4 regions of the Mesorhizobium sp. M7A.F.Ca.MR.148.00.0.0 genome follow, and region 1 is predicted to be linked to each of the others. Evidence: riboswitches for the same ligand, from Rfam matches in the RefSeq annotation. Region 1 holds a riboswitch; each other region holds the start of a gene.
What was found. Region 1 has a riboswitch for cobalamin ahead of EOB49_RS29815 (CbtB-domain containing protein). Riboswitches for the same ligand answer to the same signal wherever they lie in the genome.
Positions count from the first base shown of each region.

Region 2: it holds a riboswitch for cobalamin, as region 1 does, so the genes downstream of both, EOB49_RS04285 (aromatic ring-hydroxylating dioxygenase subunit alpha) here and EOB49_RS29815 (CbtB-domain containing protein) in region 1, are expected to answer to the same signal.
Region 3: it holds a riboswitch for cobalamin, as region 1 does, so the genes downstream of both, EOB49_RS21540 (DUF1636 family protein) here and EOB49_RS29815 (CbtB-domain containing protein) in region 1, are expected to answer to the same signal.
Region 4: it holds a riboswitch for cobalamin, as region 1 does, so the genes downstream of both, EOB49_RS15690 (ABC transporter ATP-binding protein) here and EOB49_RS29815 (CbtB-domain containing protein) in region 1, are expected to answer to the same signal.

Region 1 covers NZ_RZTB01000141.1:394-5,723, forward strand. The annotation lists gene EOB49_RS29800 (isoprenylcysteine carboxylmethyltransferase family protein) at 1-233, opposite strand, end outside; gene EOB49_RS29805 (DUF1624 domain-containing protein) at 230-1,228, opposite strand; gene EOB49_RS29810 (MFS transporter) at 1,451-2,650, shown strand; cobalamin riboswitch at 2,716-2,912, shown strand; gene EOB49_RS29815 (CbtB-domain containing protein) at 2,948-3,127, shown strand; gene EOB49_RS29820 (CbtA family protein) at 3,143-3,934, shown strand; gene cobU (bifunctional adenosylcobinamide kinase/adenosylcobinamide-phosphate guanylyltransferase) at 3,927-4,442, shown strand; gene cobO (cob(I)yrinic acid a,c-diamide adenosyltransferase) at 4,444-5,058, shown strand; partial or broken gene EOB49_RS38100 (cobalamin biosynthesis protein) at 5,099-5,330, opposite strand, start outside.
Region 2 covers NZ_RZTB01000007.1:18,578-24,658, reverse strand. The annotation lists gene EOB49_RS04305 (glycosyltransferase family A protein) at 1-538, opposite strand, end outside; gene EOB49_RS04300 (serine kinase) at 553-1,602, opposite strand; gene EOB49_RS04295 (PqqD family protein) at 1,650-2,081, opposite strand; gene EOB49_RS04290 (hybrid-cluster NAD(P)-dependent oxidoreductase) at 2,212-3,312, opposite strand; gene EOB49_RS04285 (aromatic ring-hydroxylating dioxygenase subunit alpha) at 3,338-4,585, opposite strand; cobalamin riboswitch at 4,700-4,902, opposite strand; gene EOB49_RS04280 (DUF680 domain-containing protein) at 5,412-5,609, shown strand; gene EOB49_RS04275 (DUF680 domain-containing protein) at 5,696-5,896, shown strand; gene EOB49_RS04270 (DUF680 domain-containing protein) at 5,965-6,081, shown strand, end outside.
Region 3 covers NZ_RZTB01000065.1:89-6,169, reverse strand. The annotation lists gene EOB49_RS21565 (NADH-quinone oxidoreductase subunit D) at 1-651, opposite strand, end outside; gene EOB49_RS21560 (NADH-quinone oxidoreductase subunit C) at 652-1,254, opposite strand; gene EOB49_RS21555 (NADH-quinone oxidoreductase subunit B) at 1,259-1,840, opposite strand; gene EOB49_RS21550 (NADH-quinone oxidoreductase subunit A) at 1,831-2,196, opposite strand; gene EOB49_RS21545 (winged helix-turn-helix domain-containing protein) at 2,527-3,726, shown strand; cobalamin riboswitch at 3,756-3,960, shown strand; gene EOB49_RS21540 (DUF1636 family protein) at 3,999-4,427, shown strand; gene cobW (cobalamin biosynthesis protein CobW) at 4,430-5,482, shown strand; partial or broken gene EOB49_RS21530 (cobaltochelatase subunit CobN) at 5,501-6,081, shown strand, end outside.
Region 4 covers NZ_RZTB01000035.1:4,470-10,550, reverse strand. The annotation lists gene EOB49_RS15700 (iron ABC transporter permease) at 1-766, opposite strand, end outside; gene EOB49_RS15695 (ABC transporter substrate-binding protein) at 902-1,849, opposite strand; gene EOB49_RS15690 (ABC transporter ATP-binding protein) at 1,899-2,687, opposite strand; cobalamin riboswitch at 2,849-3,056, opposite strand; gene EOB49_RS15685 (AraC family transcriptional regulator) at 3,312-4,145, shown strand; gene EOB49_RS15680 (alanine racemase) at 4,150-5,289, opposite strand; gene EOB49_RS15675 (D-arabinono-1,4-lactone oxidase) at 5,289-6,081, opposite strand, start outside.

The DNA.
Region 1 (5,330 bases):
GCGTTCGGGTTCAGCGTGGTCTCGGCGCGGACCATGGTGCGGATCGCGGTGACCCAGAGCGCGGCGACGGCAAACAGCGCCACCCAGCCGGTGGCGAAAAGAATATCGCCCAGGAGGTCACCGATCCAGGGCAGGGGATAGAGCAGGCCCAGCGCGATGCTGATGGCGATGGCGGCGGTGTAGATCAGCGGCGGCCACGGTATGAGCCCCGGCTTCGGCTGGTTCTCGGTCATTTGACCCCTTCCTCCATCAACTTGCTGTCGGTCTTGGCGGTACACATGCCGGCGAGATCGGACAGATGCGTCTTCCATTCCGCAGTCTGATCGTTGTTGTAGAGCCGATCAAGCGTTGCCTCGCCCTCGAGCGTATCGAGCATGCAGACACAGTAGCTCGTACAGAACTCGGTGTCGCGCGACTGCTCGCAGGACAGCTGGCAGGTTTTGAGGAAATTTACCTGCGGGGTTTCGACCTGTGCCGGCATGATCTGCGAGAACAGCCACATGCAGCCGATCAGCAATGGCTGGTGGATCAGGTAGAACGCCAGGCTGTGCCGGCCGATAAAGACCAGCGGGTTGGCCCAGCGACCGGGCGCCAATTCGGCAAGCCGGGCAAGTACGCCTGAACCGGCGGCGAGTTTCGTCATCGCGATGCCCGCAAGCACGGCGCCGAACCATGGAAACAACGGAACGTAGTCGTTGGAGCGCGGATTGTTCGCCGACAGGCCTACCCACCACAGCCATGGGTGATCGAACGCCTCGAGGCGCAGATAGACAGGCGCCGTGATGACGAGCCCGGCGACGACCAGCGTCAACAAAGCCGGCAGGCGCAGGAAGGCGAGGCCGAGCAGGCTGGCCAGCGCGATCTCATGCAAGATGCCGAAGAAGATGAATCCATCCGGCGTGGCGATACGGGTGACGACCGATATCGCGATCGCGGCTCCCGCGACCATGGCGAATCGCTTCCAGAAGCCGTTCCAGCGGATTTGTCGGCCATGGGCGAGGTACAGGCTGACGCCGACCAGGAACAGGAAGGTCGAGGCGATGCCGCGCGCGTAGATCTTCCACCAGCCGAAGGCGGTCAGGCCGGGATCGGTGTAGCCGAAGAACTCCAGATCCCAGGTGAAATGGTAGCTCGCCATGGCGATCAGCGCGATGCCGCGCACGATGTCGATAGCGACGATGCGCTTTGGTCGATCCGGAACGGGTGCGGTCGGCGTTTGGATGCTCATGGTCTCGCATTCTGATTCAGCCCCGCTGGAGGACTATCACGGTTGCCCGGCACAAAAGAAGACCGGCAACTCTGCCGACAACCCGGGCCAGCCGCGGCATTGGGCCAGTGCAGGGAAGCCTTTGGCCGGCTTCGCTTTTGCCGGATGCGCGTCGGTTTCCTCTTATTGGCGCTGGGATCGCCACCTCAGATTTGACCCGGTGAATCTGCTTCGGGGAAAGCAATGTCCACCCATGTGCGCCATCCGATCTGGCTGCCGGCTCTCAAGGCCGCGGACGCGCGCACCTTCGCGTCGCTCTATGCGGTCGAATCCTTCGCCCGCGCCACGGTGTCGAGCGTCATCCCGATCCAGGCCTACGAGATCCTGCACAACGAGCAGATCGTGTCGATGCTTTACACAGTCGTGGCGATGCTCGGCCTGTCGGTGACATTGTTCATGCCGATGCTGATCCGCCGTTTTGCCCGCCGCTGGGTCTACACGGCGGGCGCCTGCCTGCTGGCCGTCGGCTCGCTGTTCTTCGTTACCGACACGCTTGCCGGGCAACTGGCCGGCATGCTGTGCCGGGTGATGGGCGCCAGCGCGCTGTCGATCACGCTCAATCTCTACATCATGGACCACATCCGCAAGACCGACTTCATGCAGGCCGAATCGCTGCGCATGGCGTGGTCGATGCTGGCCTGGACCGGTGGGCCGACGCTCGGCATCTTCCTCTACACGCGCTTCGGCATCTATGCTGCGCATGGTGCGGTCGCGGTGTTCGCGTTTGCCCTGCTGGCGCTGTTCTGGACCTACCGCCTCGGCGACAACCAGTCTATCCGTCCGGGCAAGACGCGCCCCGTCAATCCGCTCGCCAATATCGGCCGCTTCGTGCCGCAGCCCAGGCTCAGGCTGGCTTGGCTGATCGCCTTCGGCCGCTCCTGCTTCTGGACGACGTTCTTCGTCTATGGGCCGTTGTTCATGGTCATCACAGGTGAGGGCAAGCTGGCCGGCGGCCTGCTGGTTTCGGCCGGCAACGCGCTGTTGTTCATGGCGATTTTCTGGGGCAAGGCAGGAAAGCGCTTTGGTGGCCGCGGGACCATGACATTCGCCTATTTCGCCATGTCGGCCGCGCTTTTGGCGGCGGGCTTCGTCGGCGAAACCGTGCCGCTGCTTACCGGCGCCTTCCTGCTTGGCGGTGCCTTCTTCACCATTGCGCTCGACGCCCTCGGCTCGACCGCCTTCATGCGCTCGGTGCGCTCCTATGAAAGATCTCAGATGGCAGCGGTCTACCGCACCTATCTCGACTTTTCCGAGTTGACGCCGCCGCTGGTCTATTCGGTGGCGCTGGCCTTCTTCGGCCTGGGCTCGGTGTTCGTCACGCTCGGTCTGCTGGCGGCGGTCTGCGGCTTTGTGACGTGGCGCTATCTGCCGAAATCACTTTGACCTTCATGGCGCATTCGCAATGGTCACCGGCGGAATTTGGTTTGCCGGAAGCGAGGATTCTGCCTATAGTCACCGGTGTCGCCGGTTCCATTTTGGAGCCAAGAGGGAATGCGGTGAGGGCGAATTTCGCCCAATGCCGTGGCTGCCCCCGCAACTGTGTGCGGTAGTCCTCTCCATAAACCACTGAAGATTTTTCTTCGGGAAGGTGGGGAAGGACGCTGATCCGTGAGCCAGGAGACCTGCCGGCGACAGGAAACTGACTTCGATGCCCTCGGGTGGAGGGCGAAAGGACAAGACATGACTACCGCTTCCGTCTCCCTCGGCACCTCCGTCTCCTCGCAGTCGCGCCTCATGCAGCTCGCGCTTGCCGCGTTGCTCGGCATTTTCGTGATGGGCTTTGTCGGCTTCTCGCATATCGATGCGGTCCACAATGCGGCTCACGACTATCGCCATTCGATGGCGTTTCCCTGCCACTGACGAGGGGCTGACATCATGAACCTGTTTCGCAACGTCGTGTTCATCGCGGCGATCGCAGGGCTCGTGGCCGGCGTCGTCCTCGCCTGCCTGCAAGCCTACGCCACCGTGCCGCTGATCCTGAAGGCGGAAGTCTACGAACAGGCGGGCGGCGGGCATCACCATGACCATGTCGCTCCGGCCGTAACGGATAGCAATGCCATGAGCACAACTGCTCTGGCGGGAGATGCCATGAGCTCTGCTGCCCCGGCGGCGGAAGCCACTCCGGCAGACGAAGGCTGGGCGCCGGCAGATGGTTTCGAGCGTTTCGCCTTCAGCGTGCTTGCCAACATTGTCACCGGCATCGGCTTCGCCTTGATCCTGGTCGCGGTCTCCGAATTCGCCGGCGGCATCGGTGGCTGGCGCCAGGGCGTGTTCTGGGGCCTGGCCGGCTTCGCCGTGTTCACGCTGGCGCCTGGCCTCGGCCTGCCGCCGGAACTGCCGGCCATGCCGGCCGCCGATCTCACCCAGCGCCAGATCTGGTGGTGGGCAACGGTGGCGGCGACCGCTGCCGGTCTCGGCCTGATCGCGTTCCGCAAGTCGCTGCCGCTGGCGATCCTTGCCCTCCTTTTGATCGTCGCGCCGCATATTGTCGGTGCGCCGCAGCCCGGCAGTTACGAGACGGCGATTCCGGAAGGGCTGCATCACCAGTTCGTGGTGGCGGTGACCGTGACCAATCTGGTGTTCTGGCTGGTGCTCGGCGCGGTCGTCGGTGTGGTGCGTGGCCGCTTCACCGGCACCGCGACCAGCCTGCGCGACAGCTTTGCCTGATCGCAAGACACTGACCTTCCTCATCGGCGGTGCGCGCTCCGGCAAGAGCGCGCACGCCGAAATTTTGGCGACCGCCTTGCCGCCTCCCTGGATCTATGTCGCCACGGCGCAAGCCTATGATGACGAGATGCATGAACGCATCGCGTTGCACCGATCGCGGCGCGGCGAAGGCTGGACGACCATCGACGCACCGCTCGATCTCGCCGGTACGCTTGCCGCCTTGCCGGAGGATCGGCCGGTGCTTGTCGACTGCCTGACGCTGTGGCTGACCAACCACATGCTGGCTGAACACGATTTCGAGCTGGAATGCCGGCGATTGACGGAGGTGCTGTCGCGGCCGCGCGGGCCCTGGTTCGTGGTGTCCAATGAGGTCGGACAAGGCATCGTGCCGGACAATGCACTGGCGCGCCGGTTTCGCGATGCCGCCGGCCGGCTCAACCAGCAGGTCGCCGCCGTTGCCGACATGGTGCTGCTGATGGTGGCGGGGCTGCCGCTCAAGGTGAAATGACATGACCGACATCGACAATAGGGACGAAGAACGCCACCGCGCCAAGATGGCCAAGCGCAAGGCTGTGCAGGATGCCGAGGTGGCGAGCAAGACGGTCGAGAAGGGCTTGCTCATCGTCAACACCGGACCGGGCAAGGGAAAGACCACGGCTGCCTTCGGCCTGGCGCTGCGGATGCTCGGCTACGGCAAGCGCGTCGGCGTTGTCCAGTTCATCAAGGGCAAGTGGCACACCGGCGAGAAGGACGCCTTCGCCGCCTTCGGCGACCGCGTCGTCTGGCACGCGATGGGCGAGGGGTTCACCTGGGAAACGCAGGACCTGAAGCGCGACATCGCCGCCGCCGAAGCCGCCTGGGCCAAGGTGCTCGAACTGATGGCCGATCCGTCGATCAGCCTGCTGGTGCTCGACGAACTGAACATTGCGCTGCGCTACGATTATCTCGACCTCGACAGAGTGGTTGTGGCGTTGAAGGCGCGGCGTGAGGGCCTGCATGTCGTGGTCACCGGCCGCAACGCCAAGCCGGCGCTGGTTGAGGCCGCCGACCTCGTCACCGAAATGGGCGTGACCAAGCACCATTTTTCCGCAGGCGTGAAAGCGCAGCAGGGGATCGAGTTCTGAGCGTTTCTTACCCTCCCCACAAGGGGGAGGGTGAAGTAGATCACGCCACGATGACCATGACCGCGACCAACCCAAACAGCGCGATCAGCAGATAGTCGGCGACGCGATAGAGTTTCAGCGCCTGCCTGATGTCGACGCTGTCGGCCTCGCGCCGCCCACCTTCGCCCATGAAGACGTCGTCCACGAGCACGCCGCCGTAGCTGCGCGGCCCGGCGAGCGCCAGGCCGAGCGCACCGGCCATCGCCGCTTCCGGCCAGCCGGCATTGGGTGAG
Region 2 (6,081 bases), on a different contig from region 1:
TCGGTCCCGCCTCGAAAACGCGCAGCAGATAGTCGGTATCCTCAGCCTGCTCGAAATCCTCATCGAACTCGCCCGTCCGGTCGACAAGCCCCCTGCTGAACACGGCGGCGCTCAGCGAAATTCCCCGAAGCGTCATCGTGCGGCTGTCGGCTGCCGGTTTCAGCCGCTCATCGTCAATCCGCTCGACCAGCGTCATCAGCGAGTAGGTCAGCTCGAGTCCGGGGTCTGCTCTGAAGCGCGCGAGGTCCTTCTTGAACCGTCCGGCCAGCGAGATGTCGTCAGAATCCAGAAACGAAACGAACTCCGCATCCGGCGGCAGTTGCCGCAGCCCGGCGTTGCGCGCCCTGGCCACGCCCATGTTGGATTGCTGGAACAGTCGGATACAGGGGTTTTCGCGCATCATCGAGCGCACGGCCCCAGCAGAGCCGTCGGTCGAGCCGTCGTCGATGACGATGATGTCGAGATCGGCGGCGTCCCGCTGCCGCACCAGCGAGCGCAATGCCGAAACGACATAGCGCTCACGGTTGTAGACGGGCATTATCACGCTCAGTTTCACGAAGCGCCCCGCGTGAGAAAGTCCGCAATCGTACCGGCTATCTCCTGTGGCTGCGTCCCCAGCGACAGACGATAGCACGGCAGCAGGCGGGTCAGATCGCTGAAGAAGCGAAAGCCGCTCTCCCGCTCGCCCGGCATCTGCGCTATGCCCGACGGCGCCAAGGCAATCATGGCATCCCTGCGCGACACCGGCACGATCGAACTTGCCTCGCCTCCGCCGATATGTGGCACCAGCAGCGCGATGATGTCCAGAGTTTCGGGCACCGGCCGGGGCGCGATGTCATCAATGTGAAAAGCATGCTTGCCTTGCCAGTTGAGCGGACCATGCGCTTTCAGCCGATGCTTCAGCCCAAGCCGAACGAACCCCTGGGGATCCTGTTTGAGTGTTGAAAACAGTGGGTGGGCAGTCACGCCGTTGGAGAGGTCGACCAGCACATAGTCGTCGCCGACGCTGTCCAGTCCGTTGAGGAGGCCGGCGGCGACGGTTCCGGATTTCCCGGCGCCGCCCGCCCCGGCCAACAGCACGCCCTTGCCCTTGGTGCCGAGCGTCCCCGCATGGGCCAGCCGCATGCCACGTGCCGCATATTCCCAATGCAGGAAAGCCCGCAGCGGCGCTCCCGGCTCCCACGGTGGAAAGGCATCGGCCGAAGCCATCAATTGCACGCCAACGCGACGTTGCGGATCATAGAACTGCCAGAAATCCAGGTCGTGGAAATGGTTGCCGCGCAATCCGGCCTCGGCCAGCCGGGTGGCGAAGCCATGCTGCGTGAAGGGTCCCTGGCCCCAACTTGCCGGTACCGCGATGCCGTCAATACCGGGATGCGCGACGAAGATGCGGCAGATGTCGGCAGGCGTTCGGTTGCCCGGAGCACTGACAAAGCCATGAGCGACGGCATCCGCCAACGCGCCGGGGCTGACATGCGCGGTCAGATCCAGATGCGGCAAGCCCACCTCGCGGGTCAGCGGATAATGCGCGGCGCTGCTCTCCGCTTGCGCCAGGACATGGCGTGCGTAGTCAGTCAGGTTTTCGAGAGTGACGTTCGGCATGGTCTGCCTGTTCCGGAGCTGTCCGGCAACGAGAACCTGATGGCGCTTCAGTTGGCCTGCTTCACCGCGGGCCAGCCGAGGGGCTCCTCGACCTCGTGGATGGGATCGACGACAATGAGATCGGCGAGATCGTCATGGATGTCGACCTTGAGGGGCTCTCTGGCAGCGGCGAGCTGAGCCAGCAATTCGCTTGGAGCCTGTCTTGCCACGCCATCGGTTACGGCCGCCAGCAAACCGAATTCGAGCAATTGTGAAACAAAGCCGTCAATCGCGGCGGCATCGAGGGCGCCAATGCCGGTCGCGGCGCCGACCAGTTCGGAGGCAGGTACGCCGGACGACAGTGCATCCCAAAGTCTGCTGCCTGAATCAGAGAAGCCGAAATATTTGCCCGTGGTCAGGTCAAGAACGACGGCTTCGCCGTCGAAGGATTCAAAGACGATATCCTTGCTGGCAATGGCATAGATGCCGGATTGTCGCATGTTTGCTCCCCCGCCGAGCAGGCCGCGGAGATGATCTTCGGGCCTTACGGTCAACCCCACCGTTGCAGGCGTCTAACCATTTGCAGGGTTTTTGGCAAGATGGCGCAGGCTCGGGGGCGAGCGCAGCCGGTCACGCTTCGATTTCAAGCGCAGAAAGCGGCTTCGAGCAACAGGCGAGGATAAAGCCGTCCTCGATTTCGTGATCGAGGATGCCGCCATTGTGACTCATCTCGACATCGCCCGCGATCTTCCTCACCTTGCAGGTGCCGCACAGGCCGAACTCGCAGGCGGCGGGAATCCGCACCCCAGAGGCGCGTGCCGTCTGCAGCACGGTCTGGCCGGCGACGCATTCGGCGTCGACATCGGAAAGCGAAAACCGGATTGGTGTCACGGCCTCGACGGCAGCAGCAGCGCCGTCTTCCGCCGGCGGCGAGAATGGCGCCGGGATCTCCTCCACGGCAGGCGCAGCAAAGCTTTCCTGATGGTATTTCGCCATGTCGAAGCCGGCGGCGTCCAGCATGCCGCGCACGGCGCGCATGAAGGGATCGGGGCCGCAGCAGAAAATCTCGCGCTCGCGGAAATCGGGCGCCAGCAATGGCAGCCGGATCGCGTCGATGCGGCCCATATGGCCGAACCAGCCCTCGCGGCTCGACCGCTCCTCGATCATGAAGCCGAGCGACAGGCCGGGCATGCGGCTGCCGAGCAGCTCGAGTTCCTTGCGGAAAATGATCTCTTCCGGGCGGCGCGCACAGTTGACGAAGCCGACATCTGTCCATGGCGCACAGTCGTTCAACCAGCGCAGCATCGACATCATCGGCGTCACGCCGGAGCCCGCCGAAATGAACAGATATTTGGCCGCCGGGTGGCTATGCAGCGAAAAATCACCGGTCGGCCCATAGGCCTTGACGTGTGAGCCCGGCGTCAGATAGTCGAACATCCAGCGCGTGCCGGTGCTGCCTGCCTGCGCCTTGACCGTCACCGCGATCGAGAACGGCCGCGACGGCGAGGACGACAGCGTGTAGGTGCGCATCAGCGGCCCCTCCGATGTCGGCAGTTCCAGCGTCACGAACTGGCCCGGCTTGTAGCGGAACCAGGTCTGGTTGTCGGAGCGGAAGGTGAAGGTCTTCACGTCCGGCGCTTCGTCGCTGACGCCGATCACTTCCAGCACCTGCAGCCGGTCGTTCCAGGGCGTCATCTGGTCGAGATGGCGATAGAGGCCAAGGTCCGTCATCGCATTCATCCTCTTGTCCCCTGGGCTAGGCGACGCTGCGCAGGGCCGGCCGGCCGCCTTCGGCAAGGCGCGGCCCGATGAACGACGCGTACCACTCGACGAACTGGATCACGCCGCCCTCATGCAGCTCCGAATAGGGGCCTGGTTCGTAGGCCGGCGACAGGATGCCGAAGGCGTTTTCCTCGACGATGCGGCGGTCCTGGTCGTTGGTCTCGGTCCAGACATGGGTGAGCTCAGCGAGGTCGTAGTCGACGCCTTCGACCGCATCCTTGTGGACGAGCCATTTCGTCGTCACCGCGGTTTCCGTGGCACTGATCGGCAGCACGCGGAAGGTGACGGCGTGGTCGCCGAGGATATGGTTCCAGGTGGTCGGATAGTGGTAGAGCAGCAAGGAGCCGATGCGGTCGGTTGAAACGCTGTCGGACAGGTTCTTCTGGACCGCCCGTTTTCCCGTCATGGTGTAGCTGACGGCATCGCGCAGCAGCGGCGCGCGGGTGGCGCGGTACTGCCCTGCCGGATCGATGCGGAATTTGCTCGGCAAGCCAGCGGCCTCGCATTTGGCCCAGTGCGCGACCATTTCAGGGTCGCTGTCGGCGCCTTGGACGCCGGTCACGGTCGGAGCCTCGGGGAAGGTCTTGCACAGTTCGGGGTGATTGGCGACGCAGTGGTAGCACTCGCGGTTGTTTTCCCAGACCAGCTTCCAGTTGCCCTTCTCGATGATCGTGCTCTCAAAGGCGATCTTTGCCTCACGCAAACGGTGCGGCAAAAGATAAGGTTCGATCATCGCCCGCATCGGCGCGAAATCCGCCGGCTCCTTGGCCAGGCAGATGAAGATGTAGCCGCCGACGCTCTCGCAGGCGACCGGCTTCAGGCCGAAATCACTCTTGTCGAAACCGTCGGCCATCTGGCGGGCAAACAGCAGGCGGCCGTCCAGCTGATAGGTCCACTGATGATAGGGGCAGACGAGCTTTGCCGCCGTACCCTTCTCCGTGTTGCACACGCGGCTGCCGCGATGGCGGCAGGAATTGTGGAAGGCGTTGATCTTGCCTTGCTGGTCGCGGACAAGGACAACCGGATAGTCACCGATCTGCACGGTGATGTAGCTGCCCGGCTTCGGCAGTTCGCAATCATGGCCGATGAACAGCCAGTCGCGATACCAGATAAGCTCCATGTCGAGCTTGAAGTAGTCTGGATCGGTGTAGAAGGGCTGCTCCAGTGAAAAGCCTTGCCGGCGCCCCTTCAGGAGCCTCAGCATGTCGTTGCGGATATCCATGTCCTGTCCTCGTTTCTAAGGACTGAACTGGTGGTGATGGAGGAAGGATTGAAACGCAGGCCGGCTAGGTGCCGGACATGCGCTATCCACCTCTTGACCGCCCACCGCGATCAGTCGAGTCTAAAAATCTCGGGCTGGTTTCCGGGCTCTGGAGTTGTCCTTGCGGACCATCGCGACACCTTCCCAGGCAGTTGCCCAGTGGTCTCCCGTTGCGACTTGAACTCCACCACCGTTGCGGGGGCAGCGCCGGATTCTGACCGGCTTCCCAATTCTCCGCCTCGTCGTCACGAAGCGGCACCTGAGATGGTATGATCTAACCACGATCGCGGGCGCGCCGTCGGCATGAAAACGACATCGTATCCATGCGGCGCGACACGGCATGCGAAACGTCACCGCAGATCGTCGCGGGCCGAAATCCCGCCTCCCGGGCCGCCATTTGCCGGCCGCGATCTTCCCTAATCCGACCCTTGGCGGGGGTCAAAAAAGGTTGACGGCTTCGAAAAGTGACTATTAGCTTGCCCTAAAATCGAACCGAACGGTTCGTTTCTGTTGACGGTGCGTGCAGGACGGTGTGAACGCTGGGCTTTGAAACAGTCAGTGATCCATCGGATGGCTAAACCTAACATACTGATATGAAGAAGAAAAATGTACCCGTAGATTCCCTTGGCACAATTTCAAGGTGTGGATTCATGGTCCACACGGAACAACTTCGTGATTGGAAAAGGCGGGGTTGCCCTCCCACATCGGGGCTGTCCGAACGACGCGATTTCATTTCCAAGACACGCCGCTAGACGGACGGAAAAAAGACGATACTGGAGTACCAAAAATGAAAAAGATCATTCTCACTGCCGCAGCCCTTCTGGCCATTTCCGGCAGCGCCTTCGCTGGTAGCGACCACTACGGTTCGAACGCCGCGGCAGCCACTGCTGTCGACAGCTCGTACACCGCTTCGACCAAGAAGTCGGAACCGGCTGCTCAGGCGCCTGCCCAGGGTGCTGACCACAACCTCTTCGGCAACAACTAACAGCCGATTCCCAGTCGACGGCGGGCTCGCTCGCCGCCCTGGCGAACTTCAGGCATTCGAAATTCGGACATTCAGGAGTATTTAAGATGAACAAGATCCTCATTGCTGCCGCCGCCGTTCTGGCCATCACCGGCAGCGCTTTCGCGGGCAGCGACAACTACGGTTCGAACGGCTCCAATCAGCCTGCCGCCGCTGTGGACCAGTCGTACACGGCTTCCACCAAGACCTCGGAACCGGCTGCCCAGACGCCCGCTCAGGGCAGCGACCGTAACCTCTTCGGTCGCTAATTACCAATTTCGCAACCGACGGCAGCTGTGTCTGTCGTCTGGCGAAATCCAGAATTCAGGAGACTAAAATGAACAAGATCCTTATTGCTGCCGCCGCCGTTCTGGCCATCACCGGCAGTGCCTTCGCCGGCAGCGACAACTTTGGCTCCAACGGCGCCAACCAGCCTGCGGTTACTTCGGTTGAC
Region 3 (6,081 bases), on a different contig from region 1:
AAAACCCCAGGCCCAGGCATCCTCCAGCGAGACGATGCCGATGTCGACATTGCGCTGCTTGAAGATGCGGTTGCCGGTCAGCAGCTGATCGAGGTCGTCGATCGACTTCAGGAACGGGTCGATCCACTTGCCGATGTCCTCGACCAATTTCTGCGGCAGATCCTGATGGACGCCACCGGGGCGAAAGTAAGCGGCATGCATGCGCGAACCCGAGGCGCGCTCATAGAACACCATCAGCTTTTCGCGCTCGACGAAGCCCCACAGCGGCGGCGTCAGCGCGCCGACGTCCATCGCCTGCGTCGTCACATTGAGGATGTGCGACATGATGCGGCCGATTTCGCAGTAGAGAACGCGGATCAGCTGGCCGCGCTTCGGCACTTCGATGCCGAGCAGGCGCTCGGCGGCAAGCGCGAAGGCGTGCTCCTGGTTCATCGGCGCGCAATAGTCGAGCCGGTCGAGATAGGGAATCGCCTGCAGGTAGGTTTTGGCCTCGATCAGCTTTTCGGTGCCGCGATGCAAGAGCCCGATATGCGGATCGACGCGATCGACGACTTCGCCGTCCAGCTCCAGCACAAGGCGCAAAACGCCGTGCGCCGCAGGGTGTTGCGGGCCGAAATTGATGTTGAAGTTGCGGACCGAAGTTTCAGCCATTTACTGCTTTGCCTTCTCGTCACCCGGCAGCACGTAATCCGTACCTTCCCACGGGGACAAAAAATCGAAATTGCGGAATTCCTGCTTGAGCTCGACCGGCTCGTAGATAACGCGCTTGGCTTCGTCGTCGTAACGCACCTCGACGAAGCCGGTCAGCGGGAAATCCTTGCGCAGCGGGTGGCCTTCGAAACCATAGTCGGTCAGCAGGCGGCGCAGATCGGGATGGCCCGAAAACAGCACGCCGTAGAGATCGTAGGTCTCGCGCTCGAACCAGTCGGCACCGGGAAAGACGCCGGTGATCGATGGCACCATGGTTTCCTCGTCGGCCTGCACCTTGATGCGGATGCGCACATTCTGCTTCGGCGACAGGAGATGGTAGACGACGTCGAAGCGCTTGGCCCGCGACGGATAGTCGGCGCCGCAGACGTCGATGATCGAGATGAACTGGCAGCGCGCATCGTCGCGCAGGAAGGTCATGACCTCGACCAGATCGCGCGGCTCGACGCGGATGGTGAGTTCGCCATAGGCGATATCAGCCTCGTTCACGCGGCCGATCAGCTTCTCGCCGAGATAGTTCGACAGTTCGCTCAGGGATGCGGTCATGGATTTACCGTTCGATCGTGCCGGTGCGGCGGATCTTCTTCTGCAAGAGAAGAATGCCGTAGAGCAGCGCTTCGGCGCTCGGCGGGCAGCCGGGCACATAGATATCGACGGGCACGATGCGGTCGCAGCCGCGCACCACCGAATAGGAGTAGTGGTAATAGCCGCCGCCATTGGCGCAGGAGCCCATCGAGATGACGTAGCGCGGTTCCGGCATCTGGTCGTAGACCTTGCGCAGCGCCGGCGCCATCTTGTTGGTCAGCGTGCCGGCGACGATCATGATGTCGGACTGGCGCGGGGACGCGCGCGGCGCGACGCCGAACCGCTCCGAATCATAGCGCGGCATCGAGGTGTGGATCATCTCGACCGCGCAGCAAGCGAGGCCGAACGTCATGAACATCAGCGACCCGCTGCGCGCCCAAGTGATGAGCGCCTCGGTCGAAGTGACCAGAAAGCCCTTGTCGGCCAACTCGTTGTTGATCTCGAGGAAGAAGGGATCGTCCTCCCCCACCGGCCTGCCGGTGTTGGGATCGATAATACCCTTGGGCTTCGGCGCGACGAGGGTGCCTGAACTGTCGTTCAATCCCATTCCAGCGCTCCTTTTTTCCATTCATAGGCAAAGCCGATGGTCAGCACCGCCAGAAACACCATCATCGACCAGAAACCGAGCATGCCGATCTTCGAAAACGACACCGCCCACGGAAACAGGAAGGCCACTTCCAGGTCGAAGATGATGAACAGGATCGACACCAGGTAGAAACGGATGTCGAACTTCATGCGGGCGTCGTCGAACGAGTTGAAACCGCACTCATAGGCGGAAAGCTTTTCGGGATCGGGATTGCGGTAGGCCACCAGGAAGGGCGCGGCCAGCAGCGCAAGGCCGACAACCAGCGCCACGCCTATGAACAGGACGATGGGCAGGTATGAGCTCAAGAGTGCGTTCATGCTCGGCTTTCCGTTGGCGCCAATCCAGTTTGATTACAGCACCGGACCCTAATGCGGAAGCGTGACAGTTTAACCGCTGAACCGTTTTAAGGGCCTATGCTGCAACGCGGCGAGGGTTAGCGCAGCACTTCCAGCGAAGCAAGTCAAACCTTGTTCAAAACACCGAGCTGGACGGCATATCGCGGCAAACTGGTCCGATCTGCTCCTGTTTGATTTCCTTCGCGTTTTACTCCACTTTTCTCTCCTGACATGGATGCAGCCAAAACCCTGCTAGCATGGGTTGGAATCAGCCATTCGACCCTCGGTCAAACACTTCAAAGTGATGCCTGCATGAAGGAAAAGATCTCGCTCCCCACGGCCCGTCGCATCGCGCTTGCCGCCCAGGGGTTTCTCGATCCCCGCCCGACCGGCACGCCCGACCGCCGGCATTTTGCCCGCACCCTCTCCCGCACCGGCCTGCTGCAGATCGATTCCGTCAGCGCGGTGGTGCGCGCTCATTATATGCCGCTCTATTCGCGCCTTGGTCCCTACCCGTTCTCGCTGCTCGACAACGCGGCCGTGACGCGTAAGCGCACGGTTTTCGAATACTGGGCGCACGAGGCGTCCTTCCTGCCGGTCGAGACCTACCCGCTGATGCGCTGGCGCATGCAGCGCGCCGAGCGCGGCGACGAAATGTATCTGGGCCTCGCCAAATGGGGCCGCGAGCACGCCGCCTATATCGAAGAGATTTACCGCCAGGTCGCCGAGCGCGGCCCGATTGCCGCTTCCGCGCTCGAAGGCCAGAAAGGCTCGGGTGGCTGGTGGGGCTGGAGCCATGCCAAGCACGCATTCGAATGGCTGTTCTGGGCAGGCCGCATCACCACGGCGCATCGTCGCGGGTTCGAGCGCTTCTATGATCTGCCCGAGCGCGTGCTGCCGCAGGCGATCCTCGACCTCCCAGTGCCGACGCCTGAGGACGCGCACCGCGAATTGCTGCGCATTTCCGCCCGCGCCCACGGCGTGGCGACTTCAGGCGATTTGCGCGATTATTTCCGCCTGTCGCCGGCCGACATGAAAGGCCGGCTGGAGGAACTGGTTGAAACCGGCGAGTTGCTGCCGGTGCGTGTCGAAGGCTGGGACAAGCCGGCCTATCTTCACCGGGACGCCCGCCTGCCGCGCAAAATCGGGGCCCGCGCCCTGCTGGCGCCCTTCGATCCGGTTGTCTTCGAACGATCGCGCACCGAGCGGCTGTTCGATTTCCATTACCGCATCGAGATCTACACGCCGGCCGACAAGCGGCAATACGGCTATTATGTCCTGCCGTTCCTGCTCGGCGACAGGATCGTGGCACGCGTCGACCTCAAGGCAGATCGTCCGGCCAGCGTGCTGCGGGTCCATGCGGCCTACGCCGAGCCCAAGGCGCCACCTGAAACCGCTGCAGAACTGTTCGAGGAATTGAAGCAGATGCAGGGCTGGCTCGGGCTCGAACGCATGGAAGTGACCCCGGCCGGCGATTTGGGTCCGGCGCTGGCCGACATCGCCATGTCGTAAGCTCGCGTTGACACCGCCGCTCGCAAAAGCCTAAATCCGGTTCAGATGGTCTCTTGCCCGCAACGGCAAGAGCTAAGAGGGAATGCGGTGCGGGGCAAAATCCCAAATCCGCGGCTGTCCCCGCAACTGTAAGCGAAGAGCCAAGGCCGAAAGCCACTGGGAGTTCCCGGGAAGGCGGCTACCCAAGGCGATGACCCGCGAGCCAGGAGACCTGCCGTCTGCGACTTTAGAATCCGATCGCCCGGCGGGTTTCCGGGCAAGGAGCCCGATCTTTGGACCACGACAGCAGTTTTTCGGCTGGCACAGCGGATATTTCGTCCGGCCATGATGATGCCTTGGCCGGCGTCACCATCATCGTCTGCGCCTCTTGCCGCGATGAGACCGGCTCCGACGCTCATCCCCGCGCCGGCGAATTGCTGGCGGAGGATACGCGCCGCGCCGCATCCAGCGACGACATCCGCATCCGCAGCGTCGAATGCCTTGGCAATTGCAAGCGGCGCCTCAGCGCCGCCATCCTGCGCGACGGCTGCTGGAGCTATGTCTTTGGCGACCTGACCGAGACCAGCGGGGCCGACCTCGTCACGGGCGCCAAGCTTTTCGCCACCTCGACCGACGGCCTCATTCCCTGGCGTGGCCGTCCCGATAGCCTGAAGCGCGGCCTCGTTGCCCGCATTCCTCCCCTCGACATGCTGAAGGACTGACCATGACTGCCCCAGATTCGTCTGCGAACCTCTCCCGCGTTCCCTGCACCGTCGTCACCGGCTTCCTCGGCGCCGGCAAGACGACGCTGGTCCGCCATCTCCTGGAAAACGCCGGCGGCAAGCGCATTGCCATAATCGTCAACGAGTTTGGCGACATCGGCATCGACGGCGAGATCCTGAAGGGCTGCGGCATCGACACCTGCCCGGAGGAAAACATCGTCGAACTGGCCAATGGCTGCATCTGCTGCACCGTCGCCGATGATTTCGTCCCGGCGCTTGACAAGATCCTGTCGCTGACGCCGAGGGTCGACCATATCCTGATCGAGACTTCGGGCCTGGCGCTGCCCAAGCCGCTGGTCCAGGCCTTTCAATGGCCGAGCGTGAAGAGCCGCGTCACAGTCGACGGCGTCATCGCCGTGGTCGACGGGCCGGCATTGGCCGAAGGCCGCGTCGCCAACGACATGGACGCACTTCAGGCGCAGCGCGCCGGGGACGAGACGCTCGACCACGACGACCCGGTGGAAGAACTGTTCGAGGATCAGATCGCCTGCGCCGACCTGATCATCCTGTCGAAAAGCGACCTGATGGACGCCGCCGGCACCGCCCGCGCCAACGCCATCATCAACGAACACTCCGCCCGCGCCGTGAAGATCGTGCCGGCGTCGCATGGCAAGGTCGATCCCTCGGTGCTGCTCGGGCTCGGTCTCGCCGTCGAGGACGACATCGAAAACCGCAAATCCCATCATGACGGCGCGTTCGACCACGAGCATGACGACTTCGACACCTTCATCGTCGACATTGCCTCGATCGCCAATCCGGACGAGCTGGCAAAGCGCGTCGCCACCGTCGCAGAAGAAGAGAACGTGCTGCGCGTAAAAGGCTTCGTCGAAGTCGGCGGCAAGCCGATGCGGCTCTTGCTGCAGGCCGTCGGGCCGCGCGTCAATCATTACTATGACCGCGCCTGGACCGCGCAGGACGACCGCCGTTCGCGCCTCGTCGTCATCGGCCTGAAGGGGCTGAACCGCCCGGCGATCGAGCGTATACTCGCCGGCTGATTTCGGACACGGGTCGCGATGCACATCCTCACCACGACATCCGCCTCGCTCGACGACCTCGCCGAGCCGGTCGATCTGCGGCAGACGCCGGCGGATATCGTGGCGCTGTCCTTCACCGACAGCGACCTCGCCGGACTGGCGGCAGCTTGGAAGGCCGATGCCGGCCGCCTGCCCTCGATGCGGCTGGCCGCACTGCGTGACCTGCGCCATCCGATGTCCGTCGACCTCTGGGTCGACAGCGTCGCCCGCCACGCCAAGATCATCCTCGTGCGCATCCTCGGCGGCTACGACTGGTGGCGCTACGGCTGCGACCAGCTCGCCTCGACCGCCCGCGAACGCGGCATAAAACTGGCGCTGCTGCCCGGCGAATGCCGCGACGAGGATTTGCGCCTGATCGAAGCCTCTACGCTGCCGCGCGAGGAACTCGACGACCTGCTCGACTATTTCCGCGAGGGCGGCCCGGCGAATATGAGCGCGCTGGTGCGGAGGCTGGCACGGCTGGCGGGGTCGGATGCGCCTTTCGTCGAACCGGTCGCCGTGCCCAAAGCTGGCTACTACGAACCCGGCCGCGGCGTCGTCCCCCTCCCCCTCGAGGGGAG
Region 4 (6,081 bases), on a different contig from region 1:
CGATGACGCCGGCGACCGAGACCAGGATCGCCGTCGAGAAGGCGGCGACGAGAAAGGTCATCCTTCGCATCCGCGCCACCGGCACGCCCAGGCTTTCGGCGGCGTTTTCGCCGGCCAGGAAAGCATCGAGCCGGCGGTGGTTCCACAGCGCGTAAGCCAGGATAGTGCCCGCACCCAAGGCGCCGAGCCAGATATTGTCCCAGCGCGCCAGGCCGAGCCCACCCATGGTCCAGAACAGCACGGAGTGCGCGGCGCGCTGGTCGCCGGCAAAGACAAGATAATTGGTCAAGGCGGTGAACATGAAGGACACGGCAAGGCCGGCAAGGATCAGCCGCTCCGGGCCTTGCCCCCTCACCCGCGCAACCAGCAGCAGGACGACACCGGCAGCCAATATGCCGCCGGTGAAGGCCGCGACCGGCAATGTCCAGATGCCGAAACTGTCTCCGAAGACGGTGATGACGGAAACCGCACCCGCGGCGGCGCCCGACGACAGGCCGAACAGGAACGGGTCGGCAAGGTCGTTGCGGGTCACCGTCTGCAGCAGCGCACCGACGACGCCGAGACCGGCCCCGACGCAGATGGCCAGGACCGTGCGCGGCAGCCGCAGATCGACGACGATCTTGCCGACCGGCCCGGACACGTCGTGCCCACTGAAGCCGATTGCGCGGCCAAGTGCTGCAACAACGTCGGTCAGCGGGATCAGCGTCGAGCCATAGGCGATCGACAGCAATGCGAGAGCAGCGATCGCCGCCGCTCCCACCAGCATGGCCAGTGCGAATGCCGGATGGCGCAAACCTGGAAATGCGTCGTGTCTGTCAGGACGCGTGCGACGCACTTCCAGGATCTTTTGCTCATGCATGTCGTTGCCCCAAAACCGCTGCGCACTTTTGGGCGACAGGCATCAAAACGCTTCCGGATGCATGGCCTTGGCGATTTTGTCGATCGCTTCGATATTGGCGGGTCCGGGTGTCAGTTCGGCATAGCGCAGGGCGACGAAGCGCTCGTTCTTGACCGCGTCCGTCTCTTTCATGGCCGGATGGACCTTCAGGAAATCGAGCAGCTTCTTGTAGCCGCCGCCATCCTGGTAATCGAGCAGGATGAGGAATTGCGGATTGCGCGACGCCACCGTTTCCCAGTCCGTGTTGCCCCAGCTGGTGTCCATGTCGGCCATGATGTTGTCGCCGCCGGCGGCTGATATCATGGCGCTGGGGATGGCGAACTTGCCTGCGGTGAAGGGCTTGTCCTCGCCGGAATCATAGAGAAACACTCGCGTTGCCTTGCCGTTGCCGACCTTGGCGGTGATGTCGGCGAGCCGCGTCTTCCAGCCGGCAACAAGCTTCTCCGCCTCGGCCTCCTTGCCGAAGATCTTGCCCAGCTTTTCGACGTCGCCATAGAGCAGGTCCATCGAGGCGGCTGAACGGCTCTTGTCGAGATGGACGCAGCTTTCCGTCAGCTCCAGCGTCTTGATGCCGTGCGGGGCAAGCGTATCGGGTGTCACCTCGCCGCCCGGCTTCATGCCATAATACCAGCCGGCGAAGAAGAAATCCGGCTCGACCGCGACGAGGTTTTCGAGCGTCGGATATTTCGGCGCCAGTTCCGGGATCGAACCCTGCTCGGCCTTGAATTCGGGACCCACCTTGTACCATCCGGTGATGCCGGTCAGGCCGACGATCGACGGCTGCAGTTTCAGCGCGAAAGCCATCTCGGCCATGTTGAGATCCTGGATGACGGCGCGCTTCGGCGGCGCATCGAAGGTCAGCGGCTTGCCGCAGCTGTCGACCGTGACCGGGAAGGCCAGGGCTGTCGAGGCCAGCAGCGAGAGGACAAGCGAAAGGGCCAGGCGTTTCACGGGTTTGCTCCTTGTGGATGGGATTGGGTCGACTACGAAATGGCTTCAATCACGTCGGCGGCGCGGCACGGTTCGGCACATCGAACACCGTCAGTTCGCGATCTTCGGTCGGATGGCGCAGACGCAGCACATCGATGCCGAAAATCTCGCGGATCAGCTTTTGGGTCAGGGCTTCGCGCGGTGCGGCGAGCGCTTGCAGACGGGCATGGTTCATCACCGCCACCCTGGTGGCGAACGGTGCCACCAGCGCCAGATCGTGCAGCACCGCGATCACCGTCATCTCGAAGCCTGCCACGAGGTCGAGCAGTTCGCCGCGGGCGCGCGGGTCGAGATGGTTGGTCGGCTCGTCGAGGAACAGGATTTTTGGCTGCTGGGCGATGGCGCGCGCAAGTTGGGCGCGCTGGCGCTCGCCGCCCGACAGCGAGCCGATGGTGCGGCCAAATAGCGGCAGCAGGCCGGTCCGGCGCAGTGCATCGACGACGATCTCGCGCTCCTCGCTCCTGCGCCGCAGCCCGGCGTGCGGAACCCGGCCAAGCTCGACATAGTCGATCACCGCCAGCCGCGGATCGGGCTGGTCGGTCTGGCCGACCACGGCAATGTGCAGCGCCCGTTCGGCGGCTGAAATCCTGTCCAGGCGGCGCCCGCCGAGCTTCACCTCGCCGGAGCTCGGACGCAGCATGCCCGACAGCATGCGCAGCAGCGTCGTCTTGCCGGCGCCGTTGGGACCGATGATGGCAAGGCGATCGCCGGCGGCCACCGAGAAGCTGACCGCCTGAACCAGATCCCGCCCGTTCGCCGTGACGCAGAGGTCACGGGCTTCGAGAAGCGCTACGGTCATCGGCTGCTGCCCGCCGGCTTGCCGGGACGGCAAAGCGTATATACGACGATGCGATGGATGGAGCCGTCCAACTTTCCGTCACTTTCCAAAACTGGCGACGGAAGGAAGCTGGCGAACCGGCCGACAAGACCGGGATTCGCGTTTCCTCCCGGCACACCCCGTCCGGTCAACTCAGTGATGGCAGGTCTCCTGGCTCACGGGTCGTTGCGCCATCCAGCCTTCCCAGCCTTGCCGGCCAGTGGCATTCACGGATTTTGCTCGCCGCTTACAGTTGCGGGGGCAGCCACGGTCTCGACCTGAGCAGGCCTCACCGTGTTCCCTTTTCACCCCTCGCCTTTCGACTCGGGGACCATCACCGCTTCAGCGTAGATTTGCGCCGATCGCTTCGCAATGGATTTCTCGGACGGAGTGGTGGGCCAGCTAAGGGAAACAGGCATCGCATGCTCTCTTCATGTAATAATATAACATACCTAAGAGATGACGCGGGTCGCTGTCAAGCGAAAGCTCATGGGGCGGTTGGCAGGATGGCGACCGGCATCGGCGCAGATTGCACGGGATGCGCAATTTCGATCAAACTGGCTGCGCCAGGAAACGGCAGGATGATCTGGCCAATGCGAGGAGAAAATGGACCCGACCGAGAAAGCGCTGTGGTTCGTCGAAAGCCATCTGCCGGAGGCGATCTCGCTTGATGATGTCGCGCAAAGCAGCGGCGTGTCGCGTTTTCATGTGACGCGCGCCTTCGGCGCCGCCACCGGCCGGTCGGTGATGGGCTACATGCGCTCACGCCGGCTGACCGAGGCGGCGCGCAAGCTGGCGGGCGGGGCGCCCGACATCCTCGCCGTCGCGCTCGACGCCGGCTACAACTCGCATGAGGCGTTCACCCGTGCCTTCCGCGATCAGTTCGGCACCACGCCGGAACTGGTGCGCGCGCAGGGCACACTCGACAAGCTCGACCTCGTGGAGCCGATCCTGATGGACCAGTCCCTCCTCACCAATCTCGAACCGCCGCGTTTCGAGACCAGCCGGCCGTTCCTGATCGCCGGCCTCGGCGAACGCTACAGCTGCGAGACCAGCGCCGCCATCCCGATGCAGTGGCAGCGCTTCGGCCCCTATATCGGCAACATTCCGGGCGAGACCGGCGACGTCGCCTATGGCGTCTGCGTCAACGGCGACGATGCCGGCAATTTCGACTACATCGCCGGCGTCGAAGTGTCTGACTTCTCCGACCTGCCCAGGGACTTCTACCGGGTGCGGGTGCCGGCGCAGAAATATGCGGTCTTTGCCCACCGCGAACACATCTCGACCATCCGCCGGACGGTCAACACGATCTGGAACAAATGGCTGCCGGCCTCCGGGCATGAGATCGCGGACGCGCCGGAATTCGAACGCTACGGCCCCGAATTCGACCCGCGCAGCGGCAAGGGCGGGCTGGAGATCTGGATACCGGTGAAGGCGTAGTCGGTCAGGCCATCGGCAACGCCGGCCAGCGATCGGCGATCCGGCCGCCGGAAAACACCGCGATCGACCCGAACTGCTGCAGCACGGCTTCGCTCTGCGTCGGCCTTAGAAACGCGTAGTCGCCGGGCTTTGCGGTCGCGTCGGCGGGCAAGCCCATGAATTGCTGGTTGGAGGACAGGCCGAGCAGCCCGTTCGCCTTCATGCCTTCTGGGAAGACCGGCTCGGCCATCCACTTGCCGCCATAGAGGTAGCAACCCTTGCGCGGGAACCGGCCGAGCGCCTGCAGCAGGCGGGTGACGGCCGGCGGGCCGGGCAGCATCGGCTCGACCATTTTCAGGATCGGCGTGGCGATGAAGGCCGCCGACTGGAAGCCGTCGAGGCCTGGCGTATCGAAGTCGCTGGGCAGCACAAAGGCCGAGCCCATCGACACCTCATTGGCCGCGCCGCCATGATGGAGCAGCGCGGTCTTGCTGCCACCGATGTTCAGGATGCGGCGCTGGTCGGCGCCGAGACAGGCGACGAACGCCGCGGCCTGCGCCGACGCCTTTGCCAATGCCTTTGCCGGTCCGCCGAAAAGGCCGGGAATGAGCGGCGCATGCGCCTCGTAGGCCATGACGCCTTCGCAATGCAGCCGGGCCGGCAACGCGCTCAACGCCTTCGACAAGGCGTCAGGATTGGCGAACCCGCCGCGATGCAGCCCGACATCGATCTCGAAAACGATGCGCAGGCCGATGCCGAGTTCGCCAGCGAGGGCGCCATATTCCGCCAGTCTCTCCTCGCTGTCGACCAGCCAGCAGACGCGCGACCAGTCGGTATCGGCTTTCACCAGCGCCGCCCTTGCCGCGCCGATCGGCATCGGCTTGCCGTAGAGCAGATCGGCATCCGGGAACGCCTTCAGCACTGCCTCGCTGATCGGCGGGTGGAAGGTCATGAAGCGCTCACTGCCAAGCGCCTTGGCGATATACGCAAGCAGCGGCATGCACGCGAGCGATTTGTCGACCAGCCGCACGGCCAGGCCGGGATCCACTCTCCCCTTCACCAGGGCAATGTTGCTGTCCAGCCGGTCGCGATCGAGCAGCAGGCAGGGCTGGAAGATGCCGGCTTCCTTCAGCGCATCCGAGAGGGTGGAAAAATAGGTGGTCATCATTCGATGCCGAACAAGCCGGCCATATAGGGCGAGACGAATCGGTTTTGCGGATCGACGTCGCGGCGCACCGCCATGGCGTCGTCCCAGCGCGGATAGAGCTTTTTCAGATCCGCCGCTTTCAGGGTGTGCATCTTGCCCCAATGCGGCCTGCCGCCATATCTGCGGAAGATCGGCTCCGCCGCCCGCATGAACGGCAACGGATCGTTCGCTGCATCATGGTGGATGGCGATGGAGCAGGTCAGCCTGTTGTAGAATGGCGAAAGCCAGAACTGGTCCGGCGCGACCGAGCGCACCTCCATCGGGAAATAGACCTCGGGAAAGCGCTTCTCGGTCAGCTCGATGATCTCGGCCAGCGCCTTCGGCCCCTCCTCGAACGGCAAATGATATTCCATCTCGTTGAACTTGGTCTGCCGGTCGCTGGCATAGACGTTGAGCCAGTCCTGCACGTAGTCCTCGGCGGGAAATCTGGCGGCCGCCGAACGGATCAGGCGGCCACGCAGCGATGGCAGCCAGGCAAGTGAGGTGCGCAGCCGACGCAGCGTCCTCAAACCCGCCTCGTCCTCTTCCGGCGGCCGTGCGGTGGGTGCGGCGTCGCTGAAATCGCTGGCGATGAACTGCGCATAGCCGGAGAACGGAATGTAGTAGAATTCGGCCGAGCGATGCGCGGCCATCATCGCCTCGAAATCGCGCAGCATCTCAGTGATCGGCAGCACATATTTGCGGCGGCGCAACCGGTAGGTCGCGATGTTGTTCAGCGTCACTTCGGTGAGCACGCCGAAAGCGCCGAGC